4 regions of the Lysinibacillus sp. NPDC056220 genome follow, and region 2 is predicted to be linked to each of the others. Evidence: riboswitches for the same ligand, from Rfam matches in the RefSeq annotation. Region 2 holds a riboswitch; each other region holds the start of a gene.

Region 1 (5,327 bases), on a different contig from region 2:
GAAGGGCATTGTTCAAAATGTTCAAGCTTTTGCACAGCAACATCAGCATTCCTTAACATTTTTTACAGAACAACTTACGATGAATGATATACAAAATCCATTAGCCTTAAGCGCGATGCAAGAGACATTGTCTTTATGTGATTTTCCAGTTAGAAAAGAAAGCATTATGGATGAAGAGGTTTTTCTTATGTGCCTTTATGCTGATGAACAGGCTGAAAAAAGATTAGCTCGTCAATTTTCGAATATATTACGGCAACGATGGCATCCTTATATTGTGAATGTTTTACAGCAAGATGTGTCCAAGTCGATAGCCGTAAAGGCTGTACTTGATTATTTTGAGATTAATGCTAAGGATGCCATAGCTTTTGGAGATGGAGAGAATGATATAGATATGCTAGAGCTGGTTGGCCTTGGGGTAGCTATGGGGAATGGGAGCCAAGCTCTAAAAAATGTTGCAGATTTTGTTACAAAGAAATCCATTGAAGGCGGCATAGATTTTGCTTTACGAAAGCTGCACATTATTTAACGACATGGAAAGGAAGTAAAGTGGAGGCTTGAGAGACTCTTTTGGTATACAGTTATGAGTATATAGAACAATGTATTAGGTGGGATGAAAAATGGCGCAGCATGTGCAATCTCTAATTGAACATTACGGGTATTTTGGCATCATCGTGATCCTAATTGGAGGCATTGTTGGGTTGCCACTTCCCGATGAAGTATTTTTAACTTATGTAGGCTATAGTGTTTATCGAGAAAGCCTTGGACATATCCCAGCTTTAGTAAGTGCTCTGATTGGCGCAATGGGGGGGATTACTTTAAGCTACTATATCGGCCGTCGATTTGGCTTACCGCTCTTGCAGAAATATGGGCCAAAGATTCATATAACTGAGCAAAAAATTGAATTTACTAAAAAAATGTTTATGAAAGTGGGGCCTTTTTTATTAATTGCTGGCTATTTTATTCCTGGTGTACGCCATCTAACAGCCTATATCGCCGCTATTAATAATTATCCATATAGGAAATTCGCTTTCTTTGCTTATACAGGGGCATTTATATGGACTTTTACATTTATAACCTTAGGAAAAGTGCTAGGAGAGAAATGGCGATTCGTCGGTTACTATTTATCTCATTACAGTATGTACGTCATCTTGCTGTTTGTCCTAGTCATGTTAATTGTTTATTATTTATTTAAAAAAAGAAACGTACAAAAGTAAAAGTCAGTAGGATTCCTACCGACTTTTTGTTATGGCAAGATGGCAAATGAACGTACAGGGAATCCAGATGCTTTTTCAGGCTTGGGTACTATATTAAAAATAATAGCACCTTTAGGAGGTAGCTTGTCTAAATTAGTCATGAGCTCAATTTGATAAGTGTCTTGATTGAGGACAAAATATTCACCAACTAATTGGCCACTTTGACGAAAATCAGTGGCAGAATCAGTATCAAAAGTTTCATGACCTATTGCACTTACTTTACGTTCCTTGAATAGAAATTGTAAGGCCTCCAAGCCCCAACCTGGGAGATGATTATCTCCATTGACATCTTTATTACTAAATGCCTCTTTATCTGGCCAACGCTTACTCCAATCTGTTCGCAGTGCCACAAATGTACCTTCTTCAATCTGTCCATAGTGTGTCTCGAATTCTAGAATATCTTGTACACTGAGCGTAAAGTCATGATTACTAGCAGCCTCCTGTGATTTATCAATGACGATAAGCGGAAGAACAAGCTCCTTTAGTGCTAATTCATCTATAAATCGAGTATCTCTTACAAAGTGAATGGGTGGGTCAATATGTGTTCCATATTGTCCAGGAAAAGAAAACTGCTGTGCAAAAAATCCATCATCATGCGAGAATAATGTTTCAAATTTAGCATCTTCAAACATGAAAAAATGAGGTGAGTCTGGGCCGAAGGTATGTGTCAAATCGACCCATTGTTTTGATTTTAGTAAGTGCAATGCTTGTAAAAGTTCGTTAGACATTAAATTCCCTGCTTTCTAAAAGTAGTAGTCAATAAAAAAAGAGTCCTCAATCGAAGAGGACTCCCGGAATCAAACATAGGTAGTGCGTCTTCTCATCTTTCAGGCTTAAATTTTGCCAATAGGAATTAGCACCATACTGCTTGAGCTGGTTGCTGAGACTTCATCGGGCCGATCCCTCCGTCTCTCTAGATAAGAAATAGGATATAAGAATTTTCAGAAATAATAGTATAAATACTTTAACATATATTTTTATAGTTTACAACTTTGATAGGATTACAGGGTTAAAATTAATTTACTTACCAATTCAAAATTAACGTTACTCGACAGCAGGCACTATCCATAAGCTGTATTCTAAAATTATCTGGTGTATAGTTGGTTTCAAATTTTGTAGTAATGCCTGTGGATGTAATTAATTTTTCGACCTCTGTTTTATTTGAAAGCTGTGCAGCATTCTTTAAGTCATGTGCAAATTGTTGAGAACTATCAATTTTATCTGTAAGTAATTGTGCCTGCTGCATAATCGTCTTTATCCGCGTAGCTGAAGATATTAATTTTTGTGTATCAACAGGGGGAAAGGGACTATTACTAGTCGGCATTGCTAAATGTTGTGAAAAGTTTCTAGCTGCAAGTTGATGGTCTGTCGATGGTATCGGGTAATGGTAGGGGTGAATAAAATAAGGATAAGGATTATAATACAAATCAATTCCTCCTAGCCAGAAGCTGATATCTTATCTTATGTATCATGATCTTTTTAGGTGTTTGAATAACGCCATTCCTGTACTGAAGTGTTAATATACTATGCTGAATGGTATGCCACACAAACTAAAAAAGGAAGCGATGGCGCGCTTCCCTTTTGTTCTTTAGCCAAGAACGTTTAATACATCATCTATTTTTTTGCTATGTGACAGGATTCCATAATTCATCCACGTTAAAAAATCCACCTCATAGACACAGTTTCTTTTAACAGCCCTTAGGTTTTTCCACATAGAGGATGTTAAAATAGTACGCTCTTCATTCTCATAAATGGAGTGTTGCTTGTCGAAGGTGATAAACAAATGATCAGCGTCTAGTTGTTGCAGCTGATTTGAAGTCAGATGAGCTTTACGCTGATTAAGCGGTATTTTCCACACCAATGGATCAGGCGTTAAGCCTAAGTCACGGTATAGAATTGGCCCTGTATAACCGCAATCAGGGCCAGCATACAGTGTAATGCCAATGGCTGAAATGCGAAGAAATGCCACACTTTGTCCGTAAACGGATCTACCTAGAATTTTTCGAGCCCTCTGTACCTTGTCCTCATATTCCGTAATAATATCTTGCATCATAGCGGTTTTCCCTGTTAAATCTGCAATTTTAAATAGAGTCGATTGCCAGTCCTCTCCAGGGTTGTTTAGGTGACAGATTGGGGCCAACTTATTTAAATGAAGACAGGTTTCCCAACGCTCTATACCAGCATCTAACATAATTAATGTTGGTTTATAGTGAAAGAGGTGTTCCATTTTTCCATACTGTACATCGATATCAGGCACATCCTGTAGACCTAAATAGTCTTGTTTTCCCCACTTGGAATGACTGAATTGCGCAATGGGCGTAATACCTAAAGCTACAAAGAAGTCCTCTAAGAATGGTGCGAATACGCGTACATTATTGCTCTGACTTCGTCGGAATTGCCCTGGGGAAATACCTACATGCTCTTTAAAACGACGATTGAAATAGTATTCATTATTAAAGCCAATAGACTGACTTATTTCAAATACACGATCATTCGTTGTCATTAATAACTGTTTGGCTTTTTCAATACGTATACTATTTAAATAATACAGAGGTATTTGTCCCGTAATATCTTTAAAAATGCGTGAGTAACTCCATTTTGGTACACCTGCCAGTTCTGCTAGCTGTTCGACAGTCCAATCCTTTCCAAAGTGGTTGTGCAAATATTGGATAGATTGCTCTACAGATTGACGATCACTTTGTTGTAGAGGCTTCGTTCGGTTTTGCTCAAAAATAAATAATATCAATTCTTGGAAACGAACATGCTGCTCAAAAACAGTGTGCTCATCTTTTGTTTGACGACACCGATAAATAGCTTCTAATAGTCTATTGCATTGAGAGAAGGGAAGAAGACGTAGTTCTCTAACACTTGTAAAGAGACTAGTAGGAGAATGAGCTTCACTAAGATAGATCGTATTAAATGTCAATTGGTAAAAGCAGAGTGTCTCATCGGCAATGTGAATTTCGACAGGGCTATTAGGTGGAATAATCACACATTTTCCTTTCATAAGGTGGATAGTTTCATGGTTTGTCTTAAGTGTTCCGTTACCACTAATAAGGATGAAAAGAGAATAGTATGTATTGCTATATGACTGCATACCTGCTGAAAGAATAGTATATGAAATAGTTTGTAAATGATAGATTTGTATTAAATTACCCATTGTCCACGCACTCCTAAGTAAAGTTTAAATTTGGAAAACAACACAAAGAAAGCCCCCTAAAGAGCTTTCTATTGTAAATTATTTCACGAACCATTTCTCAAGATCATCATATTTTAGTAGGTTTGCAGTAATGGCACCAGACTGCCAATAAGTTCGATCAGCAATATAAACTTGTCCATTTTTTACAGCAGGAACTGTTTTCCAAAGCGTACTATCTAACCATTTAATCGCCTCTTGATTTTCTTCAGTTTCCCAAGTGCCATTTGAAGGGAAGAGTATAATATGATCAGCATCTAATTCTGGAATAGCTTCTTCAGACAAGACCTCGTGGAACTCTGTCATATCCCGAGCTAATGGATGTGGATTTAAACCAGCTTCCGTATAAATGTAGCCCGTGTAGCGATTCTTTATACCGAATAATGCCAACGTTTTATCTGCCACATTTAGGCGGACAACGGCAACAGTTTCGTCACCAACGGATTCTTCTAACTTAGCTTTTAAATTCGTAACACGTTCCTCATATTTATCAACGATTTCATTCGCTTTCTCAGGGATATTTAAAACATCAGCTATCGTTTTCACAATTTCACGTGGATCTTGTAGTATGTCTTCTTTTAAGCGATAAGTAGGTGCAATCTTTGAATATTCTTCATACTTTGCCTTATCTGCTGCACCATCTACAATGATTAAATCAGGCTTAGCTTGAAGTAATGTTTCTAGACTACCTGTAACGTCAAACTCAGGTACGTCTAAGCCTAAATAATCTTGTTTACCCCAGGAAGGGTGATACCATTGCACAACAGGCTTGACATCTAAGGCAGTTAAATAATCTTCCATATAGATGGCTGCTACTCGCTGTGGATTTGTTGGAATTGTTACTTCTCCAAACTCATCCTCTACAACTCGTGTATCTT
Region 2 (5,327 bases):
GAACGTATCGTACGTGAATACGCTGAAAAGGGTCAGTATTATAAATCTCTACAAAAATAAAAACCTACAAAGAAATTGTACCTTCATAAAAAATTCCTCGCTTTCCATGACATTATTTGTTCAAGGAATAAGGGCGAGGTATTTTTGCAAAAAAACAAAAGGGGCAGAAAAGCCCCTTTTGTTCATAATACATTAGAATAATTTCCTAAAGACTTCAGCACTTTAGCACAATAGTTTACAGCTGTGCTTTTATGCGTAATGCGTCAGCTTTATCAGTTTGTTCCCATGGGACGTTTACATCTGTACGACCAAAGTGTCCATAAGCTGCAGTTTGTTTATAAATTGGACGACGAAGATCAAGCATTTTAATGATACCTGCTGGGCGTAAATCAAATAGCTCACGAACCCATTCTACAATTTTGCTTTCCGTCACTTTTCCTGTACCAAATGTATCTACAGCAATGGAAACAGGCTGTGCAACGCCAATTGCATAAGCCAACTGTACTTCAGCGCGTTCTGCTAAACCAGCTGCTACAATATTTTTAGCTACATAACGTGCCGCATAGGCAGCTGAACGGTCTACTTTTGTTGCATCCTTACCTGAGAATGCACCACCACCATGTCGTGCATAACCACCGTATGTATCAACAATGATTTTACGGCCCGTTAAACCAGCATCTCCTTTTGGTCCGCCAATTACGAAACGGCCAGTTGGATTGATAAAGTATTTTGTGTTTGTATCTAATAATTCGCTTGGCACTACAGGAGCAATCACGAATTGTTTTAGATCGGCCTGAATTTGTTCAAGTGTTGCTTCTTCATCATGCTGAGTTGAAATAACAATTGTATCGACACGAACAGGTACGTTATTGTCATCATACTCAATTGTTACTTGTGTTTTACCATCTGGGCGTAAATAAGCTAACTCCCCAGATTTACGAACTTCTGTTAAACGACGTGCTAATTTATGAGCTAAGCTAATTGGTAATGGCATTAACTCAGGTGTTTCATTACATGCATAGCCAAACATTAAGCCTTGGTCTCCTGCACCAATCGCTTCAATATCTGCATCTGTCATAGAACCCTCACGGGCCTCTAAAGCTTGGTCAACGCCTTGGGCAATATCTGGAGATTGCTCACCAATTGCTACAAGTACTGCTAAGTTTTCAGCATCAAAGCCATATTTACCACGTGTGTATCCAATTTCCGCCACAGTATCACGTACAATGCCTTTAATATCTACATAAGTAGAAGTAGTGATTTCTCCTGCTACTAATACTAATCCTGTTGTTACAGTTGTCTCGCACGCTACACGTGCATTTGGATCTTCTGCTAAAATAGCATCTAAAATGGCATCCGAAATCTGGTCACAGATTTTATCTGGATGCCCTTCTGTTACACTTTCTGATGTAAACAGTCGACGGTTTGTCATTTAGTTTTCCTCCTATTACTCTTACAAAAAGTATTTGTACGGTACTCATTACCCATGTCAAGTCCGCTCCTAAGGATTGAACTCTCTCAAGCCGCTGTTGTTGTCATTTCACTTTACGAGAAAAAATAACTGCTACTTAAAAACACGAGGATTTCGAAAGACCCGTCATTATAATAAGGAAAGAACTACATATACTTACCTTTACATTAATTTTTAACAATAAAAAAATCCTTTTCTCACGTTACTATACATGAGGAAAGGAATAATGACTTCGTTACCTTTCACTCTTATCGTTCAAGGGATTTTCCCTTGCATCAGGTTGGCACCAACGCATGTTGTGAAATAATACATGCAGGTTGCCGGGTTTCACAGGGCCTGACCCTCCACCAGCTCGGGATAAGAGTATCCGTTCAATTTTCATGTTACTGAAAAGGTCAATCGTTGTCAAATATTTTCTTATGTATTACTGTATAGAAAGGAAGAACAAAATTATCACCATAAAATTTTCATACTTGGGTGATGATGTAAATAGAAGAAATTTAATCCCTACAACATACCTAGCTTCTTGTGGTAACATATGTGTGGCTCAAATTTTAGACAATTTACTGTAGCATTGAATGTTTTCTACTCGAAAAACATTATTTTTTGTCAGTTTATTGAAAAGTAATAAAAACTCTAAAATAATTTCTTAATTAGTATAGATTATTTAACCCATTGTGTTATACTATTTTTGAAATTAAGAAAAAATCCCTCTAAACCAAGGGAATACTATAAAAAAGGATGGTATTTAATCGATGAATTCAGTAGAAATTGCAAACGAACTGAAGGAATTATTAAACGGCGGTAACATTAATGTTCAACTTTCAGTACCACAATTAGCAGAAAAAGCTACTTCTCGTGGTGAGGCAATGTTAACAGTAGATGGCGCAGTTCGTGCAGAAACTGGCAAATACACTGGTCGTTCACCTAAAGATAAATATACAGTAGAAGAAGAAAGCACAAAAGATCAAATTGACTGGGGTAAAGTCAATCAACCAATTTCCTCTGAAGTGTTCGATAATCTGTATGTAAAAGTAATAAAATATTTAAAAGAACGTGATGAATTATTCGTATTCAAAGGTTTTGCTGGTGCTGACAAAGATTCACAATTAAGCATCCAAGTGATTAATGAATACGCTTGGCACAACCTTTTCGCTCATCAATTATTTATCCGTCCGACTAAAGAAGAATTAGCTTCGCATGTTGCAGACTTCACTGTCATCTCAGCTCCTAACTTTAAAGCAGATCCTGCGGTTGACGGTACTGCTTCTGAAACATTCATCATTGTATCACTTGAAAAGAAAATTATCTTAATTGGTGGTACTGAATATGCTGGTGAAATGAAAAAATCTATTTTCGGAATTATGAACTACTTATTACCACAACAAGGAATCCTTTCTATGCACTGTTCAGCAAACGTTGGTGAAGCTGGCGATGTAGCATTATTCTTCGGTTTATCTGGTACTGGTAAAACGACATTATCCGCTGATCCAGACCGTAAGCTAATCGGTGACGATGAACATGGTTGGTCTGATAATGGAGTATTCAACATTGAGGGGGGTTGCTATGCAAAAACGATCAACCTTTCTGCTGAGAAAGAACCAGAAATCTACAATGCAATCCGCTTCGGTTCTGTTTTAGAAAACGTAGCTGTTGATCCAGAAACTCGTATTTGTGACTATGATGATGGCTCATTAACAGAAAATACACGTGTAGCTTATCCAATCCAATACATCGAAAATATTGTTGATCCATCTGTAGCAGGTCATCCAAAAACAATCATCTTCCTAACAGCTGATGCGTTTGGCGTATTACCTCCTATCAGCAAATTAACAAAAGAGCAAGCTATGTATCACTTCTTAAGTGGTTTCACTTCAAAACTTGCTGGAACTGAACGTGGTGTAACAGAGCCAGAACCAGTATTCTCTACTTGCTTCGGTTCTCCATTCCTTCCACTTCCTGCAACAGTGTATGCAGAAATGTTAGGTCAAAAAATTGATGAACATGGCGCACAAGTATACCTAGTGAACACTGGTTGGACTGGTGGCGAATATGGTACTGGTAGCCGTATGAAGCTTTCTTATACACGTACAATGGTACGTGCAGCTATCGATGGTAAATTAACAAATGTTGAAACGACACAAGATGCTGTCTTTGGCTTACACATCCCAACAGCAGTTGAAGGTGTACCTTCGCAAGTGTTAAATCCTCGTGAAGCATGGGCAGATAAAGCTGCATACGATGCTAAAGCTGCTGAACTTGCAGGCTTATTCAACGAAAACTTCAAGAAATTTGCAAACGTTTCGGAAGCCATTACTACACTTGGTGGTCCATTAAAATAACAACTAGAACAAGAAAAGGGAACGATATGATTCGTTCTCTTTTTCTTTCCCATACATAAACAGAAGCTAATATAGGAGATACATATGAAAAGAAAATACAAATTACTAGTAGCATTAATTACTATATTATTGGCATTAATTATTGGTGCTGGTTTTTTTGCAGGCAACTACTTTTATAATCTGGCATTAAATCCTGATACTGATAAAACAGCAGTTCTAGATGCCCCCCACAATCTAATCGATAGCAATTCAGATGAAGCTCGAGAGAAAGAGGCACGTGAGCAGTGGTTTAACAAGCATTCTGAGGAGAAGTCAATTCCATCCTTTGATTCCCTTAAGCTACATGCATACTCTATCCAAAACAGCCATCCCACAGACAAATGGGCAATTATCTTTCATGGCTATTCAAGTGATGGTACACAAATGACTAAGTATGCTAAACAATTTTATGATATGGGCTATCATGTACTCATTCCCGATGCAAGAGGACATGGTCAAAGTGAAGGTGATTATATCGGCATGGGGTGGCATGATCGTTTTGATGTAATTTCATGGATTGACGACATTGTAAATATGAATGAAGATGCTGAAATCGTTCTATTTGGGGTTTCGATGGGAGGAGCCACTGTCATGATGGCTTCAGGCGAGGATTTGCCCTCAAATGTAAAGGCAATTATTGAGGATTGCGGGTATTCTTCCGTATGGGATGAATTTTCCTATCAGTTACAAGCCATCTTTCACTTACCTTCTTTCCCAATTATGCAATTCTCTTCGGTCGTAACTAAACTAAAAGCAGGCTATACACTAGCAGAAGCTAGTGCTGTTGATCAAGTGGCAAAATCGAAAACCCCTATGCTGTTTATTCATGGAGACAACGATACTTTTGTTCCTTCGACCATGTTGGATGACGTATATGAAGCAGCAAATGTACCGAAACAAAAGTTAATGGTCGAAGGGGCTGGTCACGGTGGTGCGGAAAGCTTAGCAGGCGAGCTCTATTGGGAAACGATTCAACAATTCTTGGAAACTTATACAAAATAATTAAACGCCCCTTCCTTTAGAATACTATTCATCTCCAGATGATAGCTATGTAAAGGAAGGGGCATTAATTTTTTCATTTTCTAATGTTGCTTCATCCATTCACAAAGAGCACGAACGGTTTCACGATTTTTAGCTGGTGGGTATTGATGTGCATAATGAAGGTCATACCATGTTTCGTATGTTTTATGAGCATCCTCTAAAAAAAATGCCAGCTGTCTAGCATGCTCTATATCCACATTCTCATCCTGATAGCCATGAATAATTAACACTGGGGCTGTTATATGCTCAACTTCGAATAAAGGTGTACGAGCATCATAGGCTTCCGGTACACGGTTGGGTGTTCCTCCGATAACGCGCTTCATCATCCGTCGCATATCTGTACGTTCCCAGTAAGTGGCCGTTGCATCAGAGACTCCAGCCCATGTCACAACGGAAGTAATATCCCTTCGTAAAATAGCTGTCCATAGAGCCAT
Region 3 (5,327 bases), on a different contig from region 2:
GTCATATCGAGTATTTTGCAACGTAATAGGTTATTTCTTTTCCTCATCGCCATTCTGTACAAACCCCTTTCTTCTCCACATACTTTAGTATGATTTTTTTAGTCAAAATAGATTAATAAAATCCAAATTTCACAAAAAAACTTTTCTAACAATTATATAGTACTACTCGTAACTAAACAATTTCTAAATAATTTCTTTACTCACGAAAAAACACCTACTTTTTTTCACATACACAACAAAATAATTCATTAATTATTAAGATATTTAACAAATATATTCAGAGTCACTTATTAAGCGTAAACGAAAAAGATGCTAGGCAACACTGAAGAATGTTAATAAATAGGAATTAACATTTTTCCTTTTCAGGAAGTTGCTAAAAATCCCTCACAGCATTGGCTTTCACCGATACTGGAGGGATTAGACAAACATGTAGAACAGGGGATTATAGGAGCTTTTAAATACTTGATATAGCTATTTTTATTTCCACGGAAATCGACATCCTATCGATAATCACTATTAAAAGCAGGTAAGCAACCTCAAAAGAAAAGAGTACGTAAGTAACTCAATACTTACGTACCCTTTTTTGTAGATTATTGAACAGGTACTACTGCACCTTTCCATTCTTCTAAGATAAAGTCTTGGATTTCTTTAGAAGTTAATACTTCTAATAATGTTTTAATTTCAGGTCTTGATTCATCTCCAGCACGTACTGCGATGATGTTAACGTATGGTGACTCTTTGTCTTCAAGAGAAATAGCATCTTCAATAGGGTTTAAGCCATTATCAATAGCAAAGTTAGAGTTGATAAGTACTGCGTCCCCTTCATTGTTTTCGTACATTTGTACAAGCATTTCTGGTGCTGTATTCGCATCAAATTTAAAGTTTTTAGGATTCTCTTCTATATCCTTAATTTCTGCTGCTGTTTTATCAATACCATCTTTTAATTTAATTAAGCCCTTAGCTTCTAATAATGACAGCATACGACCGTGGTCTGATACCGAGTTAGAAAGTAAGATTGTTGCGCCTTCTGGAAGGTCTTCTAAAGACTTATACTTTTTAGAGTAAATACCAATTGGCTCAATATGAACACCACCAGCATTGACGAAATCATAGCCATTGTCTTTAATTTGCAACTCTAAATACGGAATATGTTGGAAGTAATTTGCATCCAACTCTTTTGATTCTAAATCTTGGTTTGGTAGCACATAGTCTGTATATGTTTCTACTTTAAGGTCAATACCTTTCTCAGCTAAAATCGGTTTTGCTTTATCTAAAATTACTGCATGTGGTGTATTAGAAGCTCCCACTGTTAAAGTAACGTTTTCTTTACTATCTGTTTTATCACCAGATGCTGCATTTGAATCCTCTTTTTTATCAGTACCGCAAGCTGCTAATGCTAGTACAAGTATTGATAAAAATAATCCTGTTAATAACTTTTTCATGTATGACACTCCCTTTATTTTAATGAAAATATGTTAGCGGTAAGAACCGGAATAACCTCAGTTTTATTAACGTTTATCAATTTTTTCTGTAATGAAATCACCTATCCATTGGATGATAAAGACTACTACTAAGATCAAAATAGTTGCCATTAATGTCACATCTTGGCGATTTCTTTGGAAACCGTCTAGGAAGGCTAAGTTCCCGAGACCCCCTGCACCGATTATCCCTGCCATTGCTGTATAACCGACAAGTGCTACAGCCGTAACAGTAATACCCGAAATGAGTGCTGGTAATGATTCAGGGATCAGTACTTTCCAAATAATTGTGGCTGTTTTAGCCCCCATTGAACGAGCTGCTTCAATAACACCCTTATCAATTTCTCGTAGCGCAATTAATACCATACGCGCATAGAACGGAGCCGCACCGATAATTAAAGCAGGTAAAGCAGCATTGGCTCCACGGATTGTACCAAGTAAAAACTTAGTAAATGGAATTAATAAAATAATTAACACGATAAATGGAATAGAACGGAATATATTAACGAGTGACCCTGTTAAAAAACTAACAATTTTATTAGCCCATAACTGATTCGGACTAGTTAAAAACAGAACAATCCCAATGGCTAACCCTAGAATAAATGTAATAACTGTTGAAATGGCCGTCATATATAATGTTTCATATGTAGCCTGCCACATGCTATCCCAGTCTACATTCGGAAAGAGATTAGTTAGCATCTGCAATCACCTCCGTTTGCACTTCCACTGTATTTAAATAGCTTAAGGCTTCAGTCACGTTTGCTTTCGACCCATCAATTTGCACAATGAGAGTACCATATGCACCATTTTTGGTTTGCGAAATATTCCCATGTACAATGCTTACTTCCACATCGAATTGCTTTACTAGATGTGAAATAACTGGCTGTTCTGTTTTTTCACCAACAAAAATCAATTTGACAAGTTGTCCAGTTGGATAATTTGCTTTGATTTGTTCTACTGTATCCTGTGTTTCCTTTGTATTGGTAATTTGCGCTACAAATTTCTTAGTAATGGCAGCCTGAGGAGCCTGGAAAACTTGCAATACTTCTCCACGCTCTACAATTTCGCCTGCCTCCATCACTGCTACACGATGACAAATCTTGCGGATGACATGCATTTCATGAGTAATGAGGACAATCGTTAACCCTAAACGTTCATTAATATCCACCAGTAAATCAAGAATGGCATCTGTTGTCTCAGGGTCTAGAGCAGATGTAGCCTCATCACATAGTAAAACCTCTGGATTATTGGCTAATGCTCGCGCAATCCCTACACGTTGCTTTTGTCCACCAGAGAGCTGTGATGGATATGCTTGATCACGACCTTCTAGGCCAACAAGTGCTATCAATTCCTTCACCCGTGCCTCACGTTGAGCTTTTGATACACCTGCGATTTCTAATGGGAAGGCAATGTTTTCTGCAACTGTTCGTGACCAAAGTAGGTTGAAATGTTGAAAAATCATACTAACCTTTTGTCTAGCTGCTCTAAGCTTTTGACCTTTAATCGATGAAAAAGCCTGATTGTTCACTGTTACTGTTCCTGTTGTTGGTTTCTCTAAGCCATTAAGTAAACGAATCATCGTACTTTTACCAGCGCCACTATAGCCGATAATGCCAAAAATTTCACCCTTATTAATAGTCAGGTTAACATCTTTGACTGCCGTTAATTCGCCATTTGCTGTTTTGTATTTCTTCGTTATATTTTGAAGCTGTATCATAGCGAATACTCCTTTTCTTATATAAAAAAACCCCTCCACTTATAGACAAGTAGAAGGGGTCACGTATTATACGTTGAACCGTTCTCTCATCTTTCAAAGAAAAATCTTTGGGTGATTTGGCACCTTTTCACTATGTGATGGTTGCCGGGCTTCATAGGGCACTTCCCTCCGCCGCTCTTCATAAGAGTTCGATATATTTAATGTTTTAGTAATATATTTGTTACTTTACCACGCTAATAAAGTTCAGTCAATTGATTTTTTTAACAATTCGTACAAAAAAGGTACGGATTGAAAAGCATAAATCTTTTCTGTCACTTTGCCACCGTCACAAACAAGTAAGCACGGAACGCTTTCAATTTGATGCTCAAAAGCAATTTGCTCCAAAAAATTAATATTTGCTTTCCCTAGCTTTAGGTGAGGTAATAGTTGTTCTACAATTGACATCATTTTCGATGCCACTGCACAAGTACCGCACATCGGTGTATATAAATAAAACGCAGCTTTTTCTCCGGACTGTAATGCCGTTTCCCACTGCTCTTTCGACCATTCTTCCATTTAGTTCACGCAACCTTACAAAATATATTCATTATGGATTGAGAAATGCGCACGAAGTAAAATCATGGCTAACACTTTTCTAGGTGTCGTTTCTACTTCCTTATATGTTGGCATTGTCCGTAAATGCTCCGCTTCAGGATAATGTCTGTCCATTAATGCACGTAGCTTATCGCCTGAAGTATCGGCATCAAAAAAGGTAAATAGCTCATAGCCCTCATAGGGATCGATTAGCTCTTCTAATTGATGCACACCAATTGTTCCATTCGTACATAGTATTGTAACATTCTCGTTTAAAATTGGCTCAATTTGTAGCTTATCTGAGCGTCCTTCTACTATCAAGCATTTCCCATCGAACATTACGCCACCTCCATTTAGACATTCCCACTTATACGTTATTATATAATAAAAAACGCCGGTAGTTTCCGACGTTTTTTGATTATGGCTTGTCTTATTCTGCTGTCATCTCTTCGTATTGTTCTGCTGTCATAAGTTTATCAACTTCTGATGCATCAGCAGGCTCTACGACGATCATCCATGCTTTTTCATATGGTGATTCATTAACGAATTCTGGGCTATCTTCTAAATCTGCATTAACTTCAACTACAGTACCTGAGATTGGTGCATATAATTCAGAAACAGTTTTTACTGATTCTACGCTACCGAATGGATCATCCGTTTTGATTTCATCGCCAACTTGTGGAAGCTCAACGAAAACGATATCTCCTAATTCAGATTGTGCGAAGTGCGTAATACCAATACGTACTTTTCCATCTTCTACTTTAACCCATTCATGCTCTTCAGAGTAACGTAAGTCTTTCGGTGTGCTCATGCAAAAAACCCCTCCATAATTATGTAATATATTCACTTTCAGTGTGCCATACTTCTCCTATAAAAACAAGAATAAAAACGGCTATATCCAAGCTTGCTCAAAATCGGATTCTTTAAACCCTAAAGTTACTTTTTTTCCATCTGTTACGAGTGGACGTTTTATTAACATCCCATCCGAAGCAAGTAGCTCAAGCTGTTCTTCCTCAGTCATATCAGCTAGCTTGTCCTTCAAACCAAGGTCACGATATTTCATGCCTGAAGTATTAAAAAACTTCTTCAAAGGAAGACCACTGACTTGCCATAAAGCTGTTATTTCATCCTTTGTTGGCGGCTGCTCTACGATATGTACCTCTTCATAGGAAACGTCATGATCATTTAACCACTTTTGCGCTTTTTTACATGTTGTACATTTGGGATAATGGAAAAATTGAATCGTCATTAAAATGCTCCTTTGCTGTCTTTTTCTGTAGTATACCATCATAATCATCGAGAATGGTGGAACTTCGCTCATTTCCGTAAGTCTATCCATCCATTTTGTATTTTTATCCGTTACTTTGACAAATAATTTATTTGGCACAATAAAAAACTAGCTACCCACTTACGGATAGCTAGCATTTTCCTACGATTAAACGATATATTTTTCTGCTTCAATTAATTTCACAGATGCTTCACGTTTCTTCGTAATGAGGTTGTATGGATTATTACGTGTTAATTTACGTAATGCAGATAATGTCATACGTGCTGCATCA
Region 4 (5,327 bases), on a different contig from region 2:
CCCTGTTGACAGCTCTGCTAACGAGCGTATATGATCCGTCATAAATTCCGGTCCCGTTGCACAGTTTAAGCCCACTGATAGTGGTTGAATATGCTCGATGGAAATATAAAAAGCATCAATGGTTTGTCCTGCAAGAGTAGTACCCATAGGCTCAATCGTTCCAGAAATCATAACAGGTAGCTCTTTGCCAGTTTTCTCGAAAGCACGCGTTACCCCAAGGGTACCTGCTTTCACATTTAACATATCCTGACTTGTCTCTAGTAAAAGCACATCTGCCCCTGCTTCAATCAATGCCTTTGCTTGTACATAAAAATTTTCTTCTAATTCATCAAATGTAATACCACCTGTTACGGATAGTGTTTTAGTTGTTGGACCCATTGCACCAGCAACAAAGCGGGGCCAATCAGAAGTAGAATAATTATCTACTGCTTGGCGAGCAATCTCGACTGCACGTTTATTAATTTCCTCCGCTTTTGCACCCAGACTATATTCATTTAATACAAGTGGTGTTCCACCGAATGTATTCGTACAAATAATATCTGCTCCTGCCTCTAAGTATTTATGATGTATTTTTTCAATGACATCAGGTCTAGTTAGCACTAGATTTTCATTACACCCATCTAGCTCCTCCCCGCCAAAATCATCTGCTGTTAAGTTTTCATTTTGCAGCATTGTTCCCATCGCGCCATCAAGAATTAATATTCGTTTATCAAGTTGTTCTTCAATTAAGTGCTTAGCCATTTATACTTACCCCTTTTTTCTGTTCATCCAATTGCTCTATATATTTCATTAACTCTAATGTCACATCGTAGCGTAAAAATGGTGTAATGAGGTAAATTCCATTGAAATATTGCGCAGCCACTTCTACTAATTCCTTGGCAATTGCAATACCTTCAAGTGTGGCGCGTTCCTTATCTTCACCACATGCTTTCATTCTTGCTAAAGCATCTTCAGATAATTTAATACCTGGCACCTCATGATGTAAAAATTCAGCACTTTTATAACTCGTAACGGGCATAATACCAATATAAATCGGTGCTTGTAAATGCTTGGTTGCTTCATAAATTTCTATCATTTTTTCCTTCGTATACACAGGCTGTGAAATGAAGTAGTCTGCCCCATGCTCAATCTTTTTTTCTAAGCGTGCAACAGCACGATCTAAAACACGAACATTTGGGTTAAATGCAGCAGCCACAGAGAAATTTGCCTTTTTTCGGAGTGGTTTCCCTGAGAAAGAGACTCCCTCATTTAATTGTTTAATTAATTGGATAAGCTCCATCGAGGAGACATCATATACACTGGTGGCACCAGGAAAGTCTCCAACCTTCGTTGGGTCACCCGTAACAGCTAACACATCATGAATCCCTAATGCATTTAAGCCCATTAAATGCGATTGCAGGCCAATTAAATTACGATCTCGACAGGTAATATGAGTAAGAGGGCGTACACCATTCGTACTTTTCAATAAGGCACCCATTGCAATATTGCTAATACGTGGGGATGCCAATGAATTGTCTGCCATCATCACTACATCGGCACCTGCCTCATATAGTTGTTTGGCCCCTTCAAGAAATCCTTCTATTTCTAAGTGTCTAGGCGTATCCAACTCCACGATGACCGAGCGCTCACGTTTTACTTTTTCATGAAGTGGTTCATACTTAGCTGGCTCTGCATCACGAACAATCTCAATCTTTGCAGGTTTCGCATACTTTTCACTAACTGGTGATAGCTCCTCTAAATACTTCTTTGCGGCTGCAATATGCTTTGGTGTCGTACCACAACACCCCCCAATTAAGCGTACCCCTTGATCACGCAGCTCGACAGCAGCGCGACCAAAATAATCAGCCTCCGACTCATAAACAACACGCCCATCCTCTAAATCTAATAACGAAGCATTTGGATAGGCCGACATAAACGCCTTTTCTGGAAGTTCTACACCCTCAAAGGCTTGAATCGTATGATATGGACCTAGACGGCAATTGACACCTACTATATCTGCACCAAGAATCTCTAGCTCATGTAGTGCAATATTTAGAGACATACCATTTTGTAAAACACCAGGCTCATGCATAGATACTTGAGCAATTATCGGTATATTAGTTTTGGCGCGTAGCATTTTTAATGTTGCTGTTAATTCTTCAAAATCGTAATAGGTTTCGAGTAAAAGGCCATCTGGATTCCCTGCAAGTAGCACACTTGCCTGTTCTTCAACGGTCTTTAAAATGTCATTTAATGTGGCATCGCTTTTACGAATACCACGAATACCACCTATTGTTCCTAAAACAAATTGACCGCCATCTGCTGCTGCTCGCTTGGCAATAGTAATAGCTGCTTCATTAAATCGTTGGACACTCGATTCTAGTCCATAGCGAGCTAATTTAATGGCATTGGCACCGTATGTATTCGTTTGAATGATATCAGCACCAGCTGCAATGTACTCTCTATGAATCTTTTCAATTAATTCAGGTCTTTGAACATTCATTTCCTCATGGCAATACTCCAATCCATAGCCATACAACACTGTGCCTATTGCACCATCTGCCGTCAATACATGTGTTTTTAACCTTTCCAGCAATCCCATAAATCTAGCCTCTCTTCCTCTATCTCTGTATAATAAAAAGCCTTCTTTTATATAAAAAGAAGGCTTTAACGACTCATCATTATTGTTCCTTCTCATCTTCGACTCAACGGTCTTCTGGATTTAGCACCTGACAAAAAGTTGGTTGCTGAAGCTTCAATGGGCCAGTCCCTCTGCTTCTCTTGATAAGAATTATTAAGTATGAATTTTTTAAATAATTAAAAGAATCATATCGTTTACAGACGTATGAGTCAAGACTATTTCTCACAACAAAGAATTTTTCCGCTTAAAAACTTAAAGATTGGATAGTTCTTCCGCAAGCTCTTCACCAATTTTTTTCCCATTTTGAATGCAAGCACCAATACCTACTCCAAAATAAGAGCAACCTGCTATCGATAAATTCGGGTAGTTTTCATTTAGCTCTAGTAATAAGCCTTGCAGCGCTTCACGATGTGCTAAGTCATATTTAGGCATTTGATCAATCCACTTTGTAACATTCACAACGGTTGGTTTTTCATCGATTCCTAGGCTTTTTCGAACATCTTCTAAAGCAACCGCTGCCAATTCATCATCAGTCATATCACGTAACTGCTCATACGCCGGATTTATACTCTTATAGAATAGGCGCACAAGTAATTGATTGTTTTTCGATGTATGCTTCCACTTACGACTCGTCCAAGTTGCTGCATTACAAGTGACATCAGAATTATGAGATACAATATAGCCTGTACCATCCGCTGGTAAGTTTGCATCAGGCACATCAAAGCCCAGATAAATGGTAATAGCTGACGCTGTAGTAAACTGATTAAAATAATGTGTTAAGGAGTCGTCCTGCAATATACTTTGGACTGCCTCATTTGGTAGTGCTAGAACAACATAATCTGCCTCAATGTTTTGACCACTTGTTAAGGAAATCAAATAGTGGTTCTCCATTTTTTTGACCTGACTTGTGGCTACACCTTTAATGATGTCTACATCTGTTAATGTTTGCTCTAATCGCTCAATTAAAGAGGATAATCCATTTTGAAATGAAATAAATTTTTTATTAGCTGCTTTAACAAATTGCTCACGATTCGCATCAAAACCTTTTATGATACTTCCATATTCATTTTTATAGTCAATTAAATACGGTAAAGTGGAGGCAATAGAAAGCTGGTGTAAATCACCAGAATAGACACCTGCTAGAACTGGTGCAATTTGATTTTCCACTAGCTCTTCACCAAGGTAATAAGTTAGAAATTCCCCTATCGAGCTTTCTTTTGTAAAGCCTGCATTGGGTAAAGTTAAATCTTTTAAAGCTTCTTGTTTGGCCTGATCAGAGATAAGTGTGCTTTCTTCAAGTGATGCCACACTCATAGGTATACCGAAAGTAGAATCCGCTGGGATGGCGTGCAGCTCGTTATTTGTATAAATATAGGATATACCTGTTTCGTTGTAAACGAGATGATCTTCAAAATCTAGCTCCTGCACTAGCTCCATTACACCTTTATGGCGAGCTACAATAGAATCAGCACCAGTTTCCATAATAAAACCTTGTTCATAGGCTGAATATAATTTACCACCTAAATATGTATTTTTTTCTACGAGCACTAGCTGAACATCTAAATTTTTTTCCTTCACTTGACGTTGTAGATAATGCATTGTGCATAACCCAGTAATACCGCCACCTAATACAACAACTGTTTTCATAGTAAACCGCCCCTATTTTTAGTTCTGTCTACAGTATAAACTTATTTTCATTGAAAATTACGTTAAACCCTTTACAAATTTAGCAAAAATAGAGCTATCTCAACCGTGAGATAACTCTAGCTCAAAAGAATGATACTTACTAAACACACATTACAATGAGTACTATAGTGTTAAATATTGTTACTAGTGGTCTAGCTTTTTAAATTTTGGGCAAAGCTAGCTAATTTTTCTGCTGAGTTCGTTACTTCAGTAAAAGAAGTACCCAACCCACTTAATATACCTGCAATTGCTTGTATTTTCGTCGCCATGCAATCATTTTGATCTTTTGCTTCTGTCATTGCACCTACTATATTTGTAAATTGACCTTCCGTGTGTAACATATTATCCTCACCAGATGCCACCTCATCTTGGATATTAATGAGAGATTGCTCTAACTTCTCTGTGCGTTCACTCGTTTTTTGCAGCAATAATGCAACAGCCGTGACAGATTCCTTTGTTTGAATGGATAATTTACGTACTTCATCAGCTACTACACTAAATCCCTTCCCTGCTTCTCCGGCACGGGCTGCTTCAATAGCGGCATTTAAAGCCAACAAATTAGTCTGATTGGCAATATTGGTAACGACACTCATAATCGTTTCCATTTCCTTCGACATATCAGATAATTGTTCAATATTTTCTTCTATATCATGAAGAGATTGAATAATATTGTGCATATTTTGTGATTGTTTCTTTAAACATTCACGTCCATCCAGTGCTTGGTTTTCAGCAAGAGTAGACACTTCTAGTGATCTCTTCGCCAATTGTTCAATATCCCCAGACTGCTCGCTTAGTCTGCAAAATGAACTATTGGTTTCCTGTGAAATGGCTGCAAGTAATTCAGAAGATTGTACAATTTGTCGTTCAATTACTTCTTTTTCTTGTTCCATGTTTTCTTTATGCTGTTCCACTGTATTTTCATATGCCTCTAAAACAAGTTGTTGCTCAAAATTACAAATTTTAGAAATAGCTCTTATTGTATTAAACTGATCTTGCGGATGACCAATATGCTGTTCAACCA

Evidence for each region. Region 2 has a riboswitch for S-adenosylmethionine ahead of metK (methionine adenosyltransferase). Riboswitches for the same ligand answer to the same signal wherever they lie in the genome.
Region 1: linked by a shared signal. The riboswitch ahead of ACOZBY_RS15605 (cyclase family protein) and the one ahead of metK (methionine adenosyltransferase) in region 2 are both predicted to bind S-adenosylmethionine.
Region 3: linked by a shared signal. The riboswitch ahead of ACOZBY_RS18190 (methionine ABC transporter ATP-binding protein) and the one ahead of metK (methionine adenosyltransferase) in region 2 are both predicted to bind S-adenosylmethionine.
Region 4: linked by a shared signal. The riboswitch ahead of ACOZBY_RS20265 (bifunctional homocysteine S-methyltransferase/methylenetetrahydrofolate reductase) and the one ahead of metK (methionine adenosyltransferase) in region 2 are both predicted to bind S-adenosylmethionine.

What each region holds. Positions count from the first base shown of each region.
Region 1 covers NZ_JBMOXD010000004.1:178,410-183,736, reverse strand. The annotation lists gene ACOZBY_RS15615 (Cof-type HAD-IIB family hydrolase) at 1-526, shown strand, start outside; gene ACOZBY_RS15610 (DedA family protein) at 618-1,214, shown strand; gene ACOZBY_RS15605 (cyclase family protein) at 1,244-1,981, opposite strand; SAM riboswitch class I at 2,071-2,177, opposite strand; gene ACOZBY_RS15600 (hypothetical protein) at 2,278-2,679, opposite strand; gene ACOZBY_RS15595 (helix-turn-helix domain-containing protein) at 2,842-4,413, opposite strand; gene ACOZBY_RS15590 (ABC transporter substrate-binding protein) at 4,492-5,327, opposite strand, start outside.
Region 2 covers NZ_JBMOXD010000002.1:30,877-36,203, reverse strand. The annotation lists gene ACOZBY_RS05265 (gamma carbonic anhydrase family protein) at 1-60, shown strand, start outside; gene metK (methionine adenosyltransferase) at 236-1,432, opposite strand; SAM riboswitch class I at 1,717-1,835, opposite strand; gene pckA (phosphoenolpyruvate carboxykinase (ATP)) at 2,227-3,813, shown strand; gene ACOZBY_RS05250 (alpha/beta hydrolase) at 3,898-4,854, shown strand; gene ACOZBY_RS05245 (alpha/beta hydrolase family protein) at 4,935-5,327, opposite strand, start outside.
Region 3 covers NZ_JBMOXD010000007.1:22,455-27,781, forward strand. The annotation lists gene ACOZBY_RS18180 (MetQ/NlpA family ABC transporter substrate-binding protein) at 591-1,442, opposite strand; gene ACOZBY_RS18185 (methionine ABC transporter permease) at 1,509-2,177, opposite strand; gene ACOZBY_RS18190 (methionine ABC transporter ATP-binding protein) at 2,167-3,195, opposite strand; SAM riboswitch class I at 3,279-3,382, opposite strand; gene ACOZBY_RS18195 (thioredoxin family protein) at 3,439-3,750, opposite strand; gene ACOZBY_RS18200 (hypothetical protein) at 3,766-4,107, opposite strand; gene gcvH (glycine cleavage system protein GcvH) at 4,199-4,579, opposite strand; gene ACOZBY_RS18210 (arsenate reductase family protein) at 4,661-5,017, opposite strand; gene ACOZBY_RS18215 (acyl-CoA dehydrogenase family protein) at 5,204-5,327, opposite strand, start outside.
Region 4 covers NZ_JBMOXD010000010.1:74,642-79,968, reverse strand. The annotation lists gene metH (methionine synthase) at 1-741, opposite strand, end outside; gene ACOZBY_RS20265 (bifunctional homocysteine S-methyltransferase/methylenetetrahydrofolate reductase) at 734-2,581, opposite strand; SAM riboswitch class I at 2,671-2,770, opposite strand; gene ACOZBY_RS20260 (protoporphyrinogen oxidase) at 2,873-4,267, opposite strand; gene ACOZBY_RS20255 (globin-coupled sensor protein) at 4,459-5,327, opposite strand, start outside.